4 regions of the Paenibacillus sp. Z3-2 genome follow, and region 1 is predicted to be linked to each of the others. Evidence: predicted binding sites of a transcription regulator. Region 1 holds the regulator's gene; each other region holds the start of a gene.
The links. The regulator Rex, encoded in region 1, represses fermentation and respiration genes when NADH is low (regulators of the CRP and FNR family bind a similar motif). The targets are predictions, from matches to a motif close to TTGTGAAATATTTCACAA.

Region 1 (4,222 bases):
ATGGTTCCGCAAATGTTTCTACCATCGCGCCAAACATGAGGCAGGGTTGTCGGATATCGTAATCACGAATCACTCTAAATTATTTACGGATGTAAAAGCAGCGCATCAGTTACTACCAGCCTATGAGAGTCTTGTGATCGATGAGGCACATCATCTGGAGGATGTCGCTGGTAAGCATCTTGGAATGCATATGAAATATTTTACCTTGGTTCATACACTGACTCGCCTGTTTAAAGACAGTCGTAATGGTCAGCTGCCTATGCTTCGTTCGCAGTTATCCGGGCATGAAAATTCGGTGCAATGGGGCTCAATGGTGGATCAGATGTTCCCACTCGCTCTTGAAGTTAAGGAGCTATGGGATCGAATGAGTGATGCCTTGTTCGGCCTTTTACCTGAACGAAGTGATGCTTCACCAGGAGAAACGGGGCAATTTTCCCTGCGTTTGAAGGCATCTCAGAAACCGGCCAAATGGCAGGAGTTGCAGGATCTGGAGAACCAGATCTATGTGACATTAGGCGATTTGGTTCGCAAAGGCGACAAATTGCTGCTTGAGGTGAAAGAAGATCAGGATGATTATCAATCAGATAGCCTGATCACGGACATCACAGGTTTGCTGAAAGATCTGACCACATTGAAGGAGAATCTACGGTTCTTCATGCGTATGGATGACGCCAAAACGGTGTACTGGATGGAAGCCAGCGGCCAGTTCCGCAGTAAATCTCTCCAGCTGTATGCCGTACCTGTAGATGTCAGTGCACAACTTAAGGATTTGTTTTTCGACAAAAAGAAAAGCGTTGTGCTTACATCGGCTACGCTCTCTGTAGATAAGTCATTCCAGTTCATGATTGAACAGCTTGGCTTGCAGGAAGCCTCCGAGAATAATCGGCTGTTAACGTCGATGCTGCCATCACCTTTCAATTATCGCGATCAGGCACTTCTGGTGATTCCGCGTGATTTTCCAAGTGTGAAAGGCAGTGTGGGTGATGCGCACTTTGTCAATATGCTGGTGCAATCACTCGCAGAGACTGCAATTGCCACTCGTGGACGCATGATGGTTCTGTTTACTTCATACAAGATGCTGCGACAGGTCTATGATCCGCTGAAGGAGGCTCTGTCTGGTAACGATATCTCGTTGCTGGGGCAAGGCGTTGACAGCGGAAGTCGCTCCAAATTGACTCGCAGGTTCCAGGAGGCAAAAGCTACGGTGCTTCTGGGTACAAGCAGCTTCTGGGAGGGTGTAGATATCCCGGGAGAAGCGCTAACCTGTCTCGCTATCGTGCGCCTGCCTTTCCAACCACCAAATCATCCGTTGGTGGAAGCCAAGAGTGAGTTGCTTCAGGAGCAAAAGAAAAATCCGTTCCTGAAACTGTCTGTGCCGCAAGCAGTCATTCGTTTCAAGCAAGGATTTGGCCGATTGGTTCGTACAGCGAAGGACAGAGGTATTGTCATTGTTTATGATACAAGGGTGATTGAAGCGTATTATGGTAAATTCTTCTTATATTCATTACCTGGTCCCAAAATGGAGCATATGCTCACAGAGCAGATGGTTCCACGAATTACCGAGTGGTTGGAAAAACCTGCTAAAGAACAAGAATAATCGGTTGTTTTGTTCGTTATATCATTGCATGACGCTACAGTTTGGCGTTAAACTTTATGAGATCTTTCGGATCAACACAGCTGCACGTAAGAACTTATAACCTAAATTACAAGGAGCATTCTGTATAAAAAGTCACTTCTATCTTTGAATTTATACAGAGTGCTCATCTTTTCATCTACTATTTTATCGTGGCCTTGGTAAGGGGGAGCAAGAATGAAATCAGATAAAATTTCGGAAGCGGTGGTACGACGTCTGCCTGTGTACTTGCGATATTTGAGCGAGTTGCATCAGCGTGAGGTGGCTACTGTTTCCTCTCAAGAACTCGGACAGAGGCTGGATCTGAATCCGGCCCAAATTCGAAAAGACCTGGCTTACTTCGGTGATTTTGGTCGTAAAGGGATCGGGTATGATGTATCCTATTTGATCGAGAAGATTCGTCACATCCTCAAGATTGATCAGCAAATTAATGTAGCTCTGGTAGGAGCGGGTAATCTCGGACAGGCCTTGTCCAACTACAACGCATATCTGAAAGACAATATGAAGATTGTTGCTGTATTCGATGCATACGGACCGAAGATTGGCAGTCAAATCAACAGTTTGACGGTGAAACCAATGAATGAATTGACGGAAGCGGTGAAAACGGACAATATCCGCATCGGAATTATCACGGTTCCAGATACGGAAGCCCAAAATGTAGCCGATCAGCTAATTGAATCGGGAATTGAAGCAATTCTTAATTTTGCGCCAACAATTCTAAAAACACCGCCGCATATCCGCATTCACCATGCTGATTTTACGACGGATCTGCTTAGTTTGGCCTATTACTTGGAGACTGGAAAGGACGAAGAGGAAGATGACAACAAATAGATGGGTAATCCACAACGGTAAATTTGCCGTTAATGAAGGCGCAACATGGAATGTGGTTCAAGGTTACATGGTTGTCGAGAATGACAAGATTGTGCATATTGGTGAGACATTGCCGGATGGAGACGAAAATTGTACCAAAGTGGATGGAAAAGGATTGTTCTTCCTGCCGGGTCTGATCAATACGCATGGTCATGCAGCGATGTCGCTGCTCAGAGGACATGGAGACGATCTTGCGCTGCAAGTATGGTTGCAGGAAAAAATGTGGCCGATGGAAGCGAAGATGACTTCACAAGATGTATACTGGGGAACTTCGCTATCGGTGCTTGAAATGTTGAAAGGTGGAACTACAGCCTTCCTGGACATGTATGATCACATGGATCAGGTTGCCAAAGTCGTGGAACAGTCCGGCGTTAGAGCAGCATTGGCACGCGGTGTCATTGGGCTGTGCTCGGAAGAAGAGCAATTGCGGAAGCTGGAGGAGTCGGCTGCTTTTGCGCGTGAGTGGAATGGACAGGCAGATGGACGTATTACAACCGTAATCTCGCCACACGCGCCATATACTTGCCCTCCTGACTACATAGAGAAGCTTGTACAGGTTGCGAACGACCTAAACCTTCCTCTCCATACACATATGTCGGAAACGCTTCGTGAAGTGGAGCAGAACGTGGCTGATTATGGCCTGCGTCCTGTGGCACATCTGGAGAAACTGGGCTTTTTCTCCCGTCCATCCCTGGTTGCACATGCGGTGCATCTGAATGATGAAGAGATTGAGATTCTGGCCCGTCATGATGTGGCTGTATCCCATAACCCGGGTAGTAACCTGAAACTTGCTTCAGGTGTTGCGCGGGTACCTGCTTTGCTGAAAGCGGGAGTTACCGTGTCACTCGGAACAGACGGACCGGCAAGCAACAACAACCTGGATATGTTCGAGGAAATGAGACTGGCTGCATTGATTCATAAAGGCGTGTCCGGTGACCCGACTGCAGTGCCTGCAGGAGAAGCATTACTGCTTGGCACGTCATACGGTGCCAAATCCATCTTCTTAAACAATACTGGAGCACTCCAGGTCGGCATGAAGGCTGATTTTATCGCCCTGGACATTGAACAGGCACATTTCTATCCACATACAGACCTGATCTCGCATACGATCTATTCGGCTTCTGCCAAAGATGTAGAGCACGTATGGGTGGATGGGAAGCAAGTGGTGAAGCATGGCGAATGTCTGACGCTGGATGAAGAGCGCATTTTGCGTGAGTCTCAATTGGCATTTGATGGTCTGCTTGGTCGTTAATTGCAGGACAGAGCATCATAGGGAAAGGAAGTTCGGCTTTTGAAGAAAAAAAAGAAGTGGATATGGATTTCGCTACTTGCACTGGTTCTGATTCTGTTTGGACTTCAGCGTTATTACGTCTATGTCACGCAGGACCAGCGCAAGGAAGAAGCTCTCGCCATACAGGTAGCACAGGAGCAACTGGGCATTACATCCTATAATGAATTGCGAAAGTACATTTGGGGAGATAAAGAAGGCTCTGATAACATCTACTGGACCCTGATCGGCAAAAACAAGGATAACCAGGATGTTATGGTCTGGGTGAAATTCGATGCAAACAATCAACCTGCTACGGGTGCAAACGCTATACACAGCGAGTTGCTGCAGAATGGCATGTCCGAAACGCAGATACGCAATCGCTTTAGTTCTGAAGTTCCTGCCGGTGAAATTAAAAGAATCATGCCCGGAGTTGTGAATGGAATATATGT
Region 2 (4,222 bases), 2.7 Mb from region 1:
GCGGGTGCTGACGAAGAGAAACAGGAACTTGTTGAGGTTGTAGACTTCCTCAAGGACCCTCGTAAGTTCGCAGCAGTAGGTGCACGGATTCCTAAGGGCGTATTACTCGTAGGGCCTCCAGGTACCGGTAAAACATTGCTCGCTCGTGCCGTAGCCGGTGAAGCGGGTGTACCATTCTTCACTATTTCAGGTTCTGACTTCGTGGAAATGTTTGTCGGTGTCGGTGCATCACGTGTACGTGATTTGTTTGAAAATGCGAAGAAAAATGCGCCATGTATCATCTTTATCGATGAGATTGATGCTGTAGGACGTCAGCGTGGTGCTGGTCTCGGTGGTGGTCACGATGAACGTGAACAGACACTCAACCAATTGCTCGTTGAGATGGACGGATTCGGAGTTAACGAAGGTATTATCATCATAGCCGCAACGAACCGGGCAGATATTTTGGACCCTGCCTTGCTGCGTCCTGGACGTTTTGACCGTCAAATTACGGTTGATCGCCCTGATGTAAGAGGTCGTGAAGCTGTCCTGAAAGTACATTCCCGTAATAAACCACTGACCAAAGATGTGAAGATGGATATTATCGCGAAGCGTACAACAGGTTTCTCTGGTGCGGATTTGGAGAATCTCTTGAACGAAGCGGCATTGCTTGCAGCACGTCGTAACCGTAAAGATATTTCCATGAAGGAAGTTGACGAAGCGATTGACCGTGTCATCGTTGGTACGGAGAAGAAAAGCCGTGTCATCAGTGATCGTGAGAAACGAATCGTTGCTTATCATGAAGCAGGTCATACCATCGTAGGATACTTCCTGGAACATGCTGATATGGTACATAAAGTGACCATTATTCCGCGCGGACGTGCGGGTGGATATGTAATCATGTTGCCAAAAGAAGACCGTATGCTGGTTACCAAGCAGGAATTGCTGGATAAAGTAACCGGACTTCTCGGGGGTCGTGTAGCTGAAGAATTGTTCATCGGAGAAATTGGTACTGGTGCATACAGTGACTTCCAGCAAGCGACAGGTATTGTTCGCAGCATGGTTATGGAGTACGGTATGAGTGAGAAATTGGGACCTATGCAATTCGGAAGTTCACAAGGACAGGTATTCCTTGGTCGGGATATCGGCCATGAACAGAATTACTCGGATTCCATTGCTTATGAGATTGATCAGGAAATGCAACGCTTTATCAATGACTGTTATGAGAAGTGTAAGGACTTGCTTGTTAAACATTCAAAAGAGATGCATCTGATCGCTCAGACTTTGCTTGAGGTTGAGACTCTGGAAATGGATCAGATCAAACAATTGATCGAAACAGGTTCTTTGACTCCAAAAGCAGAGAATGACAATGACGGTGAAGATACGCCAACTGAAGGCGGAGAGCCCATCATTGACAACATCGGTGATGTGCGTGTCCGTATTCAAGGTAAAGATGAAACGCCTGAGCCACCAGCCGGAGATATTCCGAACGAAGCTCCGAATCTGGAAAAGGGTAATAACAATAACCCGGATGATGGCGGAACGAAGCCAACGTCTTAATGCATAATACATCTGGCTATACTAGCAGGTGAAATCAAGAGAGCCCTCGGGCTCTCTTTTTTTGTCCATTATTTTAAAGAGGATAGATAAAGATAAACGGGAGTTAGATGGCGAACCAGTTAGCAAACGGGTGGTTACGGCGTTGTTCTGGGCCTTTTTCATTTATTGACAGAGTCATGAACGTTGTGTAAATTAGTTGTTAAACCGCTTGTGATTCGTTTCTCAAGCGAAGATAACGACTAGGTTGGCCCTACGAAACAGCGCATGACGCTGTCCCGATAAAGGAGAGGATCACAGGTGGAAGCTCTGGCTTTAGAGCGCAAGGCTGAGATGAACCGCGAACTGCGTGCGCGGCTGATGGAATTGAAGAAGGAACGTAATGCCATTATTCTTGCCCATTATTATCAACGTGACGAGGTACAGGAGGTTGCTGACTTCCGTGGAGATTCGTTTCTATTAGCCCAGAAGGCAGCACAAACCGATGCAGATGTGATCGTTTTCTGTGGTGTTCACTTTATGGGTGAAAGCGCTAAAATTCTGGCGCCGAACAAAACAGTTATTATCCCGGACGAACGTGCGGGTTGCCCAATGGCAGATATGGTGAATGTGGATGGACTTCGCAAATTGAAGGCACAACACCCTAATGCCAAGGTTGTCACTTATATCAACTCCTCGGCTGAGATCAAGGCAGAGACCGATATCTGTTGTACATCGGCGAATGCAGTTCGGGTTATTCAATCGGTAGATTCCGACGAAATTATCTGGGTACCGGATAAAAACTTGGGACATTACGTCCAGCAGCATACAGACAAGAAAATGATTATCTGGGAAGGCTACTGCAACACTCACGACATGCTCACAGTCAAAGATGTAGTGGAGATGAGAGCCAAGCATCCGAATGCAGAGTTTGTTGTCCATCCAGAGTGCCGTCCCGAGGTTGTAGAGATGGGTGATTTTGTAGGCAGTACAACAGCCATCTTGGAGTATTGCAAAAATTCATCAGCGAAGGAATATATCGTAGGTACGGAAGATGGTACAGGATATCAACTTCGCTTGGATAGTCCGGATAAACAGTTTCATTTTGCTACCAAATTCCTCGTATGTCCTAACATGAAGGTCAACAACTTGAAGAAACTGGTTAAATGCCTGGAAACGATGAAGCCGCAGATCTATGTGCCACCGGCCGTTGCCGACAAAGCCAGAGAATCACTAGAGCGTATGTTATTGGTGAAGTAGGATGCGCTACTCTTGCTCCAAGACAGGTGAATAACATGATACCGCAATATTTAGTTGATTTTGATCTATCTGCGCTACCCACGGTAGAAACGGATGTACTGGTTATAGGCTCAGGGATTGCTGGTTTGTTTACCGCTATTAAAGCAAGTGAACAACAACGTGTATTAATGATCACGAAGAAGTCATTACTTGAAAGTAACACCCGGTATGCGCAGGGAGGCATCGCTGCGGTTATTGCTGAAGATGATTCACCTGCTTACCACTTGCAGGACACACTTGTTGCAGGAGCGGGCTTATGCCGCTCCGAGGCGGTAGAGGTATTGGTGAATGAGGGGCCGGACGGTGTGAAGGAACTGATTCGTTTAGGTACGTTGTTTGACCTGGAGAACGGCGAGTTGGCGTTGACGCAGGAAGGTGCGCACAGCCACCGCCGTATTTTGCATGCCAACGGGGATGCAACGGGATATGAGATTGTACGTGCGCTTGCAGTCGAAGTGAATGAACATCCCGGAATTGAAGTATGGGATGAGCATTTTGTGATTGATCTGATTACGGATCGAGATCGAGGGGAATGCATCGGCGCTCTGATTCAGAAGGACGATGGATTGCAAGTTTTCGTGAAGGCACAGGCAACTGTTCTCTGCTCTGGTGGGGCAGGACAACTGTATCGATATACGACGAATCCGGATGTAGCTACTGCCGATGGTGTAGCAATGGCCTATCGGGCTGGGGCTATCGTTCGTGACATGGAATTTATTCAATTTCACCCTACCTCTCTTTGTTACCCGGGGGCCCCACGTTTCCTTGTGTCAGAAGCCGTGCGCGGTGAGGGAGCATTTTTGCGCAATGTGAAGGGTGAACGCTTCATGGATCGATATCATGCCCAGCTTGAACTGGCACCACGCGATATTGTGGCACGAGCGATTGTTAGTGAGATGGAGTCTACCAACAGCACCTTTGTGTACCTGGATATTACGCATGAACAGCCAGAGATGATCAAGCATCGGTTCCCTACCATATATGAGACTTGTATGCGTTATGGATTAGATATGACAACGGATTGGATTCCCGTTGCACCTGCTGCTCATTACATGATGGGCGGAGTGAAAACGGATCTAAGTGGAGAGAGCAGCATCCCCCGGTTATTTGCTTGTGGAGAGGTATCGTCCACAGGAGTGCATGGAGCTAACCGTCTGGCAAGCAACTCTTTGTCTGAAGCAATTGTATTTGGCCGGAGAATTGTAGATCGCATTCAATCTCTTCCTCCGCTTGGTTCATTAAGAGGGAATACCTCTTCTTCTGTGGACATGAGTAGCAAGATGAGCAAAGAGCAAAGGCCGATATCCGAAAGACGCTTACGACTACAGAAAATGATGGTTCGTCAGGTAGGCTTGCGCCGGAATGGTGAGAATCTGCAGAAGGCCATGGACAAGCTGCACCAGGAATT
Region 3 (4,222 bases), 730 kb from region 1:
AACCGAGCGAATATGTTCCAGACCCATGCGTTCCACCCATTCGGAAGTCCGTTCCAGATAGTTACCTGTCTCGCGGTAATATTGCATGATGGCTCCGCACAGTTCGATTAACTCTTCATCCGTTTTTACTTTGCATAGGGAATCAGCAAGTCTTGCTTTAATACCGCCGTTGCCGCCGATAAAGATTTCCCAGCCCCCGTCGTTACCAACGATACCGATATCTTTTGTACATGCTTCGGCACAGTTCCGCGGACATCCGTTGACGGCATATTTAAACTTGGCTGGCAGATCTAGACGTTCGAATTTGCGTTCGATTCTGGCGCCCATAGCCATGGAATCCTGTGTACCGAATCGGCAGAATTGGGAGCCGACACATGTTTTGACCGTGCGCAGCGATTTGGCGTATGCATAACCTGAAGGCATATCCAGTTCAGCCCAGACTTTAGTCAGATCTTCTTTTTTGACACCAATCAAGTCGAGACGCTGACCGCCAGTCACTTTGACTGCTTTAACATCATATTTGACGGAAACGTCAGCGATGCGTTTGAGGTCTGCCGGTGTAGTCACCCCGCCATACATCCGAGGTACAACCGTATAAGTTCCATCTTTTTGAATATTCGCGTTCATGCGTTCGTTAACAAAACGGGATTCCTTCTCATCTTCGTGCGTATCCGGTGCAATCATGCCAAGGTAATAGTTGATTGCCGGGCGACATTTGGAACAACCTTCTGGCTGACTCCATCCAAGTACATTCATGACCTCTTTGGTCGTTTGCAATCCTTTTTGACGGATCTCGGCTACAATCTCATCCCGTCCCATAGATGTACATCCGCAAATGCCCTGTTTGGCTCCCGTACTGAAGTTGTCTCCAAGTACATATTGCAAAATCTGTTCCACAACCGGTTTACATCCACCGCAAGAGCGGGTTGCACCGGTACAGGCTTTGATTTCATCTACAGTGGTCAGGCCCTGATTTGTAATTACATCGACAATAGTTCCTTTAGTCACCCCGTTACATCCGCAGACGATCTCGTCCTCGGGCATCGTTTCAACAGAGGTTGCTTTCTTATGACCGCCGCAGCCTGTGCCCATGAGTGAACCGTACAATTCCTCGGTCATTTCGGTTTGATTTTTGATCAGCTTTTGCAATTCGGCAGAATCCGTAATGTCACCGAAGAGCACGGCACCAACCATTTTATTGTCACGAAGCAGAATTTTTTTGTAAGTCCGTTTCCAGTCATCTTTGTGCGAAATGACGGTGTGTTCCGGACTGTCGATGAATTCACCGGTTGAAAAGACGTCCACACCGGAAATTTTCAATTTCGTTGATACAACAGAACCTTCATAAGGAGCCGTCTCAACCCCGCAGATATGTTTCGCCAGAATCATGCCTTGTTCGAACAATGGGGCAACGAGGCCGTAACATACCCCGCGATGCTCTGTACATTCCCCGACCGAGTACACATTCTCAAGTGAAGTCTGCATATAGTCATTTACGACAATGCCCCGATTCACTTCCATACCGCTTTCACGGGCTACAACTGTATTGGGTTTAATCCCTACAGCCATGACAACAAAATCAACATTCAGTACGGAATTATCAGCAAAACGAATCCCTTCAACCCGTTCGCCGCCCAGCAATTCGGAAGTCTGCGCACCCATCTTGAACCGGATACCCTGACGTTCCAATTCAGCTTTCAACATGGCTGAAGCTTGCGGATCGAGCTGACGTTCCATCAGATCTTGCATCAAATGCACTACGGTAACTTCCATGCCGAGCTGTACCAACCCTTTGGCAGCTTCAAGGCCAAGCAATCCGCCCCCGATAACGGCCGCTCGTTTATACTGTTTAGCAGCTTCCAGCATGACATTGCAATCGGCGATATCACGGAAACCGACGACACCTTCTTTGTCATGTCCAGGTACGGGGAGAATAAAGGAGTTAGAGCCAGTCGCAATGATGGTTTTGTCATAAGGGAAGCGAGTTCCATCCTCCGTCACGACCTCATGGGTATCCGAATCAATGCGGGTTACGGTTGTTCCTGTATGGAGGGTAATACCATAATCCTGATACCAGTGGAGATCATTCAACACGATGTCATCCAGTGTTTTGCTTCCTTCCAATACATAGGACAACATAATGCGATTGTAGTTAGGGTAGGGCTCTTTGCCAAAAACGGTAATATCAAATCGCGAAGTTAATTTCAAAATTTGTTCTACAGTACTGATTCCTGCCATTCCGTTACCAATGATAACGAGTTTCTCTTTTTTTCCGTTCATGTGTGTATGCCTCCTTGGATAGACGCTGTACATTACCAACAATTTTAGTGGTTTATATTTGAAATTATACAAGTAGTTGACGATAGTTTATGTGATTTAATTCACTAATAACGATAGAAGAGTCATAAATATAATGATGTGAGCCCCATCACAGAAAGTGATATTTATTTTCATACAAATAAGGAAATACGAACTATTGTTCTTGTTTTGGTTTCGTTGTACTATCAAAAGTGGGCTATGTATGTTCCCTATTTCTTCGAAAGGAAGTTTTTGCACCATGATGGGAAGATCCCACCTGATGATCGGGACAGGCGTATCACTTTCTGTACTTCAGTTGGCTGGTATGCCGGTAACTGCACCGGCAGTTACAGTTGCTCTGATTGGTTCCTTATTGCCTGACATCGATGAGCCGAATTCGCTGCTGGTATCGAGAGCATTGCCTAATAGCCTGATCAGGCTGTTACAGACCATTCTTTTGCCGACAGCTGTATTTGTGTACTTTTATGTTCATGCCAAACCGTGGAACCTGTTGCTTGCGATCCTCATTGCACTTGTGTCATTTCTACCCTCGCGTTCACTACGCAAAGTGCTGATGTTTGCGATTGGACTAGGGCTCGTTTTCTATGGTCACTCATTCGCGCCATGGAATCTGATTGCAGGCAGTCTGTTAATGCTCTGCACCACCCTAACTCACAGGGGGCTGACACATACCCTATATGGAACCGCAATATGGGCTGGCTTACTTTACAGCACGACCCAGCAGCAGGGACCGGAGATTTGGGTAGCGGGAGGTACGGCATATGCGATGCACTTGTTGGCTGATTCTTTGACCAATCGGGGCATCCGTCCGTTACCACCGCTCAAGTGGCGCATACGAGCCAATCTGATGAGTACAGGAACCAAGCGTGGAGCCGTTGTAGAGAATGTCTGCATTGTGCTTACCCTTATTTTGGCCTGGATTGCATTCTCACCGCTATTTTTATAGCCACCAAAAACGCCAGCCCGCATATTGTGGACTGGCGTTTATAGTTACGCATTTCATAATGAATGGAGCGTAATACGTACGCCAATTCAGGATTGAGAAGGTGAATCGGTTAGATCGTCAATATCGGAAGAACCAAATACAAATAAAACAACAAGAATGACAATGATCAATAGTTCAGCGAACCCATTTCCGTCAAAGTCAGACATCACTTCAACCTCATTTCTTGGCCTTAAAAATTGATTCTCTGTTGGAAAGCCCGTATAACATCATTCAACGTCATATCCCCACCAATCTCATCCAGGAATTGCACCAGTTTGTCTTGATTTGACGGTGTAATATTTTGTAACGTTTTATATTGTCCGACCAGTTCAACGACCAAAGTGGCTTCTCGAAACAATGTGACCGCATCCACTCTTAACTTCCCGCTTACCAGTAATGCTGCAACGATAAGTTCCAGATTTCTCCCTTTAAGGTTGCTATTGAGAAGGGTGTTGGCGGCATTTGTTTTTTTAGAACCTTTATTTGATTTTCCATTCCTTCTCACTGCCATAAACAGGTCCCCCACTGCTTGGTGTTTGAATCATCTACCGTTATTGTATCTTATGTGTAATTCCCTACACTTGCCACTCCGATGACAGAATAACCTTTCTGTGTAAATGTGTTCAACTGATATCGTTGTGAACATAAAAAAGAGACCTCCCGATATAGTTAGGAGGTCTCTTATCAACTGTTACGCGTTATTAATGATGGTATTCATCGTTGTCCGATCCAGACCTTTCACCAGCTTCACAATCAGCTCCTTGGCTGCATCATAGTCGTCTGTGTGAATGATGGAGGAAGAGGTGTGAATATAACGGGCACAGATACCAATTACCGTTGAAGGTACACCGATTCCACTCAGGTGAACTTGACCTGCATCGGTACCGCCTGGCGAGATGAAATACTGCATTTTGATCT
Region 4 (4,222 bases), 180 kb from region 1:
ATTTCCGTTCCGCGATCTACCGTTGTTGTGGACGGATCTGGCTCTACATCGGAGAATACTTCGATCGCTACTGGCATTTGGCGTTGACGAAGATAATGTTCTACCTTTTCCACATAACCAAGTTTCACCATCATGGCATCCGTAATAATCGCAACACGTGTGATGTCAGGCATTTTGGCAAGATACTGCGTTGCCCCTTTTTCGAAGTAGACTTTGTTCGGCACTTTGAACCATTGCATATTCACGGTACGGCGAGCCACCCTTTTCACATTGATTAAGTTCACAGCGGTTACGTTGGAAGAAGTCGAGTTACGTCCGTATGATCCGCATCCCAGTGTCAATGACGGCATGTTCGTGTTGTAGATATCCCCTATCGCACCGTGTGTGGATGGTGAGTTCACAATAATCCGTCCGGTTTGCAGACGATCTGCGAATTTGCCGATCACTTCTTCATTCGTTGAGTGGATAACCGAGGAGTGACCCATGCCGCCAAAAGCAACTACTTCTGCCGCACGCTCAATGCCCTCTGCTGCCGTTTTGACTTTGTAACAAGCGAGTACCGGACTTAATTTCTCAGCCGACAATGGGAATTTCGTACCTACCCCTTCAATCTCGGCCACGAGAATTTTGGTGCCTGCCGGAACTTCAATGCCGCATAACTTCGCAATGCTCACCGCTGATTGACCAACAATCGCCGGGTTCACCGCACATTTCTCGGCATTAATCGCACCTGCTGTCAATTTAGCTGCTTCATCTTTGTTAACAAAGTAACAACCGTTCGCAATCATTTTTTTCTTCACTTGATCGAAGATCGGTTCTTCAATGATTACCGCTTGCTCGGAAGCACAGATCATGCCGTTATCGAAGGACTTCGACAGAATCAAATCCGTAACTGCCTGATTGATATCCGCGCTTTTCTCGATAAAGCAAGGCACGTTACCTGGTCCTACGCCCAGTGCAGGTTTACCACAGCTGTACGCTGCACGTACCATCCCTGATCCGCCTGTTGCCAGAATGAGAGCCACATCATTGTGATTCATCAGTTCGTTCGTGCGATCCATGGAAGGATCATCAATCCACTGAATACAATCTGCTGGTGCACCATGTTTCACAGCCGCTTCCAGCAGGATTTTAGCAGCTTCCCGGCTACAATTCTGTGCAGATGGGTGGAAACCGAAGATGATTGGGTTACGCGTCTTGATGGAGATCAGTGCTTTAAACATCGTCGTTGATGTTGGGTTCGTGACGGGTGTAATCCCCATAATAATACCGACCGGCTCCGCAATTTTCTGGAAGCTCTCATATTCGTTATCTTCAATCACACCTACGGTTTTGTCATACTTGATGCTGTGGTACACATATTCTGTTGCAAATATATTTTTGGTGATTTTATCCTCATACACTCCGCGGCCTGTTTCTTCTACGGCCATCTTGGCGAGCATCATGTGTTTATCCAGACCCGCAAGCGCCATGGCTTGCACAATCCGGTCAATCTGCTTCTGGTCCATCTTCATAAATGCGGCGTGTGCTTTGTTCGCTTTGTCGATTAACGTTTGAATATACTGACCTGCTGTCGGTTCTTTTGCTGGGGCGACTTCGTTCTTTACAGCCATCTCCCTCATCCTCCTAAAGGTTCGTATTAGTTTGTCTCTCTCATTTACATTCACATCGTACCATAGCCAAAAACGTAATCATGTGATTTTTTTCACAAAGTATAACAAATTTAAATTTAGTTTTGTAATGTCTGCTAACAAGTTGATTTCCTCTTCCTATAATAAATGTAGGGCTATCGAACACATCCTTCCCCATTAAAAGTGAATTTAATCACAATGTTTGAAATTTCGCCATTTTTGATGCCTTCCCATGCCCCCCAAAAGGTAAGTTTAGGTATATACTGAACTTAAAAATTGAACCACCGCAATTTGTACCGTCCTTCCTCCCGGCCGAGATGACCCTGATCAGGACGGCAACGGTTTGCGGCGAACCTCGGAGGCTACTGCAAGCTACAGAAGGTCGTCCGATGGACATAAAGGGGAGATAGACTTATGAGAGAACTAACGACTGTACTGGAAAAGCGCGGCAATACCAACTGTTTCTCGGAAGCGAATTTCAACCATCTGCTGGTTACAATGAAAGATAGAACCTATCCTGAAGGTACCCATCTGTACTGGGAAGGAGACGTCTCTGACAAACTTTATTATATGAAACGGGGCCGTGCCCAGATCACCAAATCAACAGATGAGGGCAAGGAACTGATCATGTACATGTATCAGTCCGGTGATATGATCGGCCAGGCTGATCCCTTCTTTGGCTCCAAGCATAGCTTTTCAGCGGAAGTGCTGGAAGACAGTGAGATTGGTGTACTGGAGCACAAAGACCTGGAAATGCTGATCTGCCAGCATTGTGACTTCGCGATCGACTTTATGAAATGGATGGGTATTCATCACCGGCTAACTCAGACTAAGTTCCGAGATCTCATGTTATATGGCAAACCAGGCGCGCTCTGCTCCACCCTCATTCGGCTGTCGAATTCATACGGCGAGCCTCATGGAGAGCATGTCATTATTCACAAAAAGATTACCCACACGGATCTCTCCAATATGATTGGAGCCACTCGTGAAAGTGTAAACCGCATGTTAAGCGATCTGCGCAAGAAAGATGCGATTGAATATGACAATGGCATGATTGTCATCAAAGATCTGAAGATGCTGCAAGGGATCTGTCACTGTGAACTTTGCCCGAACGAGATCTGTCGTATTTAATCTTCGATTATGCTATGCAGAATGTCGCTTATATATTTTTTGAATGAAAAAAGCCCATTCCTCTGCAGAGGGATTGGGCTTTGTTGTATGCTTAGGATGCACTGGTCAATTCAAGCTTAACCGCATCACGTGGATTCAATTTCATGTCCAAACCATTTTCCATTAATTCCTTGTCGTTCACCATAATGACCCACCGCTGATTCATGCGGGGTGTAACATTCTCGACCGAAACAACAAATTTGTTGTTCTCCGACATTCTCACAATCCCACTGGACTTCAAGACATCGCGAACTGTGCATTCCTGAACATAGACGCCAGCATATTGACGATTGAGAGTGGGCATAATGTTTCCACCGCTCACCTTGAGTAACGTTGTCTGGTATGCAACGCCATCCCCCCCACTGTCAGCGGCTTTCACGTAAATGATCACTTCATCTTTGGCATGAAGCTCCATGTCCCAATCTTCCTGTTCAATATCCTTGCCGTTTAATTTGACAGCCCAGCTAAGCGAAGAATCTAGAGAGACTTCACCAACGGATTGAATCCGTTTGCCATCCGCTGTAAAATCAACCAGTCCGCTATTCAGTAATGCTTTTTTGAGTGTCAAACCCTCACTAAAATCTCGCTTAATGGACTTTGTTGCATCAGGCAAAAACGTACTTCCATCTACAGCCACTGTAATCGTATTCGTTGTTTCTGTCTCTTTCACAATTGGCTGCTCTGAAGGCTGTGTCTCACTACAACCAGCCAAGATCGCCAGTAGGAGCAAACATACACCTATGTAACCGGGGATTTTCTTCTTCATGTAGGTAACACCACCCTGCGTAAAATCACTCACCCTGTTGTCCATAACCTCTATTATGGCACATTATTCAACAAAAAAAAGTGTCAAAGCCGTTACTTTTATGAAGCATACTCTCCACACAAGGCTTGTACAACAAAGAGAGCCTGCGCACAGGCTCTCCAATCTAAATCATTTTTACGTTCTTATTGGTTACGTTATCATTGGACACTAGCCTGCATGTATGTCCGTCCTCCACCGCCATCTTTCAGATATGGATTGAGTCCGAAGAACTGTTCCTCAGATACATATACCCCTGTCAGCAATCGGCCCTCAAGCAATCCACCGTCCACCTGCACGCAGCAGGAAGGTACATCTACATACTCCTGATATAGCGGAATCTGACCATATTGTTGGTGTATTTTGAATACCTTGCCTTGCTCATGCAAAGGTCGTTCCGAAAAATAAGTAGGCACAATATAGCGGGCAATGACATCCAGTTCCTGCACGCTATAAAAGGGTTCATCCCCAAGCCACGGGGCAAACATTCGAATCTTCTCATATTGAGACCAGACAACCGCCTGAATCAGCATTTCTGCCTGAGCCAACCGACCTTCGCCTACATCCAGCATTAGTCGCTTTCCATGCGTGGCTTGCTCCATCTGGGACATTGTCGATT

Region 2: the regulator Rex is predicted to act here: its motif matches at 1,748-1,765, upstream of nadA (quinolinate synthase NadA).
Region 3: the regulator Rex is predicted to act here: its motif matches at 2,370-2,387, upstream of nirB (nitrite reductase large subunit NirB).
Region 4: the regulator Rex is predicted to act here: its motif matches at 1,694-1,711, upstream of adhE (bifunctional acetaldehyde-CoA/alcohol dehydrogenase).

The regions. Positions count from the first base shown of each region.
Region 1 covers NZ_CP096397.1:3,986,376-3,990,597, reverse strand. Annotated here, with positions in the region: gene dinG (ATP-dependent DNA helicase DinG) at 1-1,597, shown strand, start outside; gene M1D71_RS17875 (redox-sensing transcriptional repressor Rex) at 1,811-2,464, shown strand; gene M1D71_RS17870 (amidohydrolase) at 2,451-3,755, shown strand; gene M1D71_RS17865 (DUF5590 domain-containing protein) at 3,795-4,222, shown strand, end outside.
Region 2 covers NZ_CP096397.1:61,989-66,210, forward strand. Annotated here, with positions in the region: gene ftsH (ATP-dependent zinc metalloprotease FtsH) at 1-1,539, shown strand, start outside; gene nadA (quinolinate synthase NadA) at 1,837-2,775, shown strand; gene nadB (L-aspartate oxidase) at 2,811-4,222, shown strand, end outside.
Region 3 covers NZ_CP096397.1:4,714,114-4,718,335, reverse strand. Annotated here, with positions in the region: gene nirB (nitrite reductase large subunit NirB) at 1-2,280, opposite strand, end outside; gene M1D71_RS21080 (metal-dependent hydrolase) at 2,558-3,265, shown strand; gene M1D71_RS21075 (hypothetical protein) at 3,495-3,815, opposite strand; gene M1D71_RS21070 (M42 family metallopeptidase) at 3,996-4,222, opposite strand, start outside.
Region 4 covers NZ_CP096397.1:4,168,774-4,172,995, forward strand. Annotated here, with positions in the region: gene adhE (bifunctional acetaldehyde-CoA/alcohol dehydrogenase) at 1-1,613, opposite strand, end outside; gene M1D71_RS18815 (Crp/Fnr family transcriptional regulator) at 2,046-2,762, shown strand; gene M1D71_RS18820 (hypothetical protein) at 2,854-3,567, opposite strand; gene M1D71_RS18825 (hypothetical protein) at 3,765-4,222, opposite strand, start outside.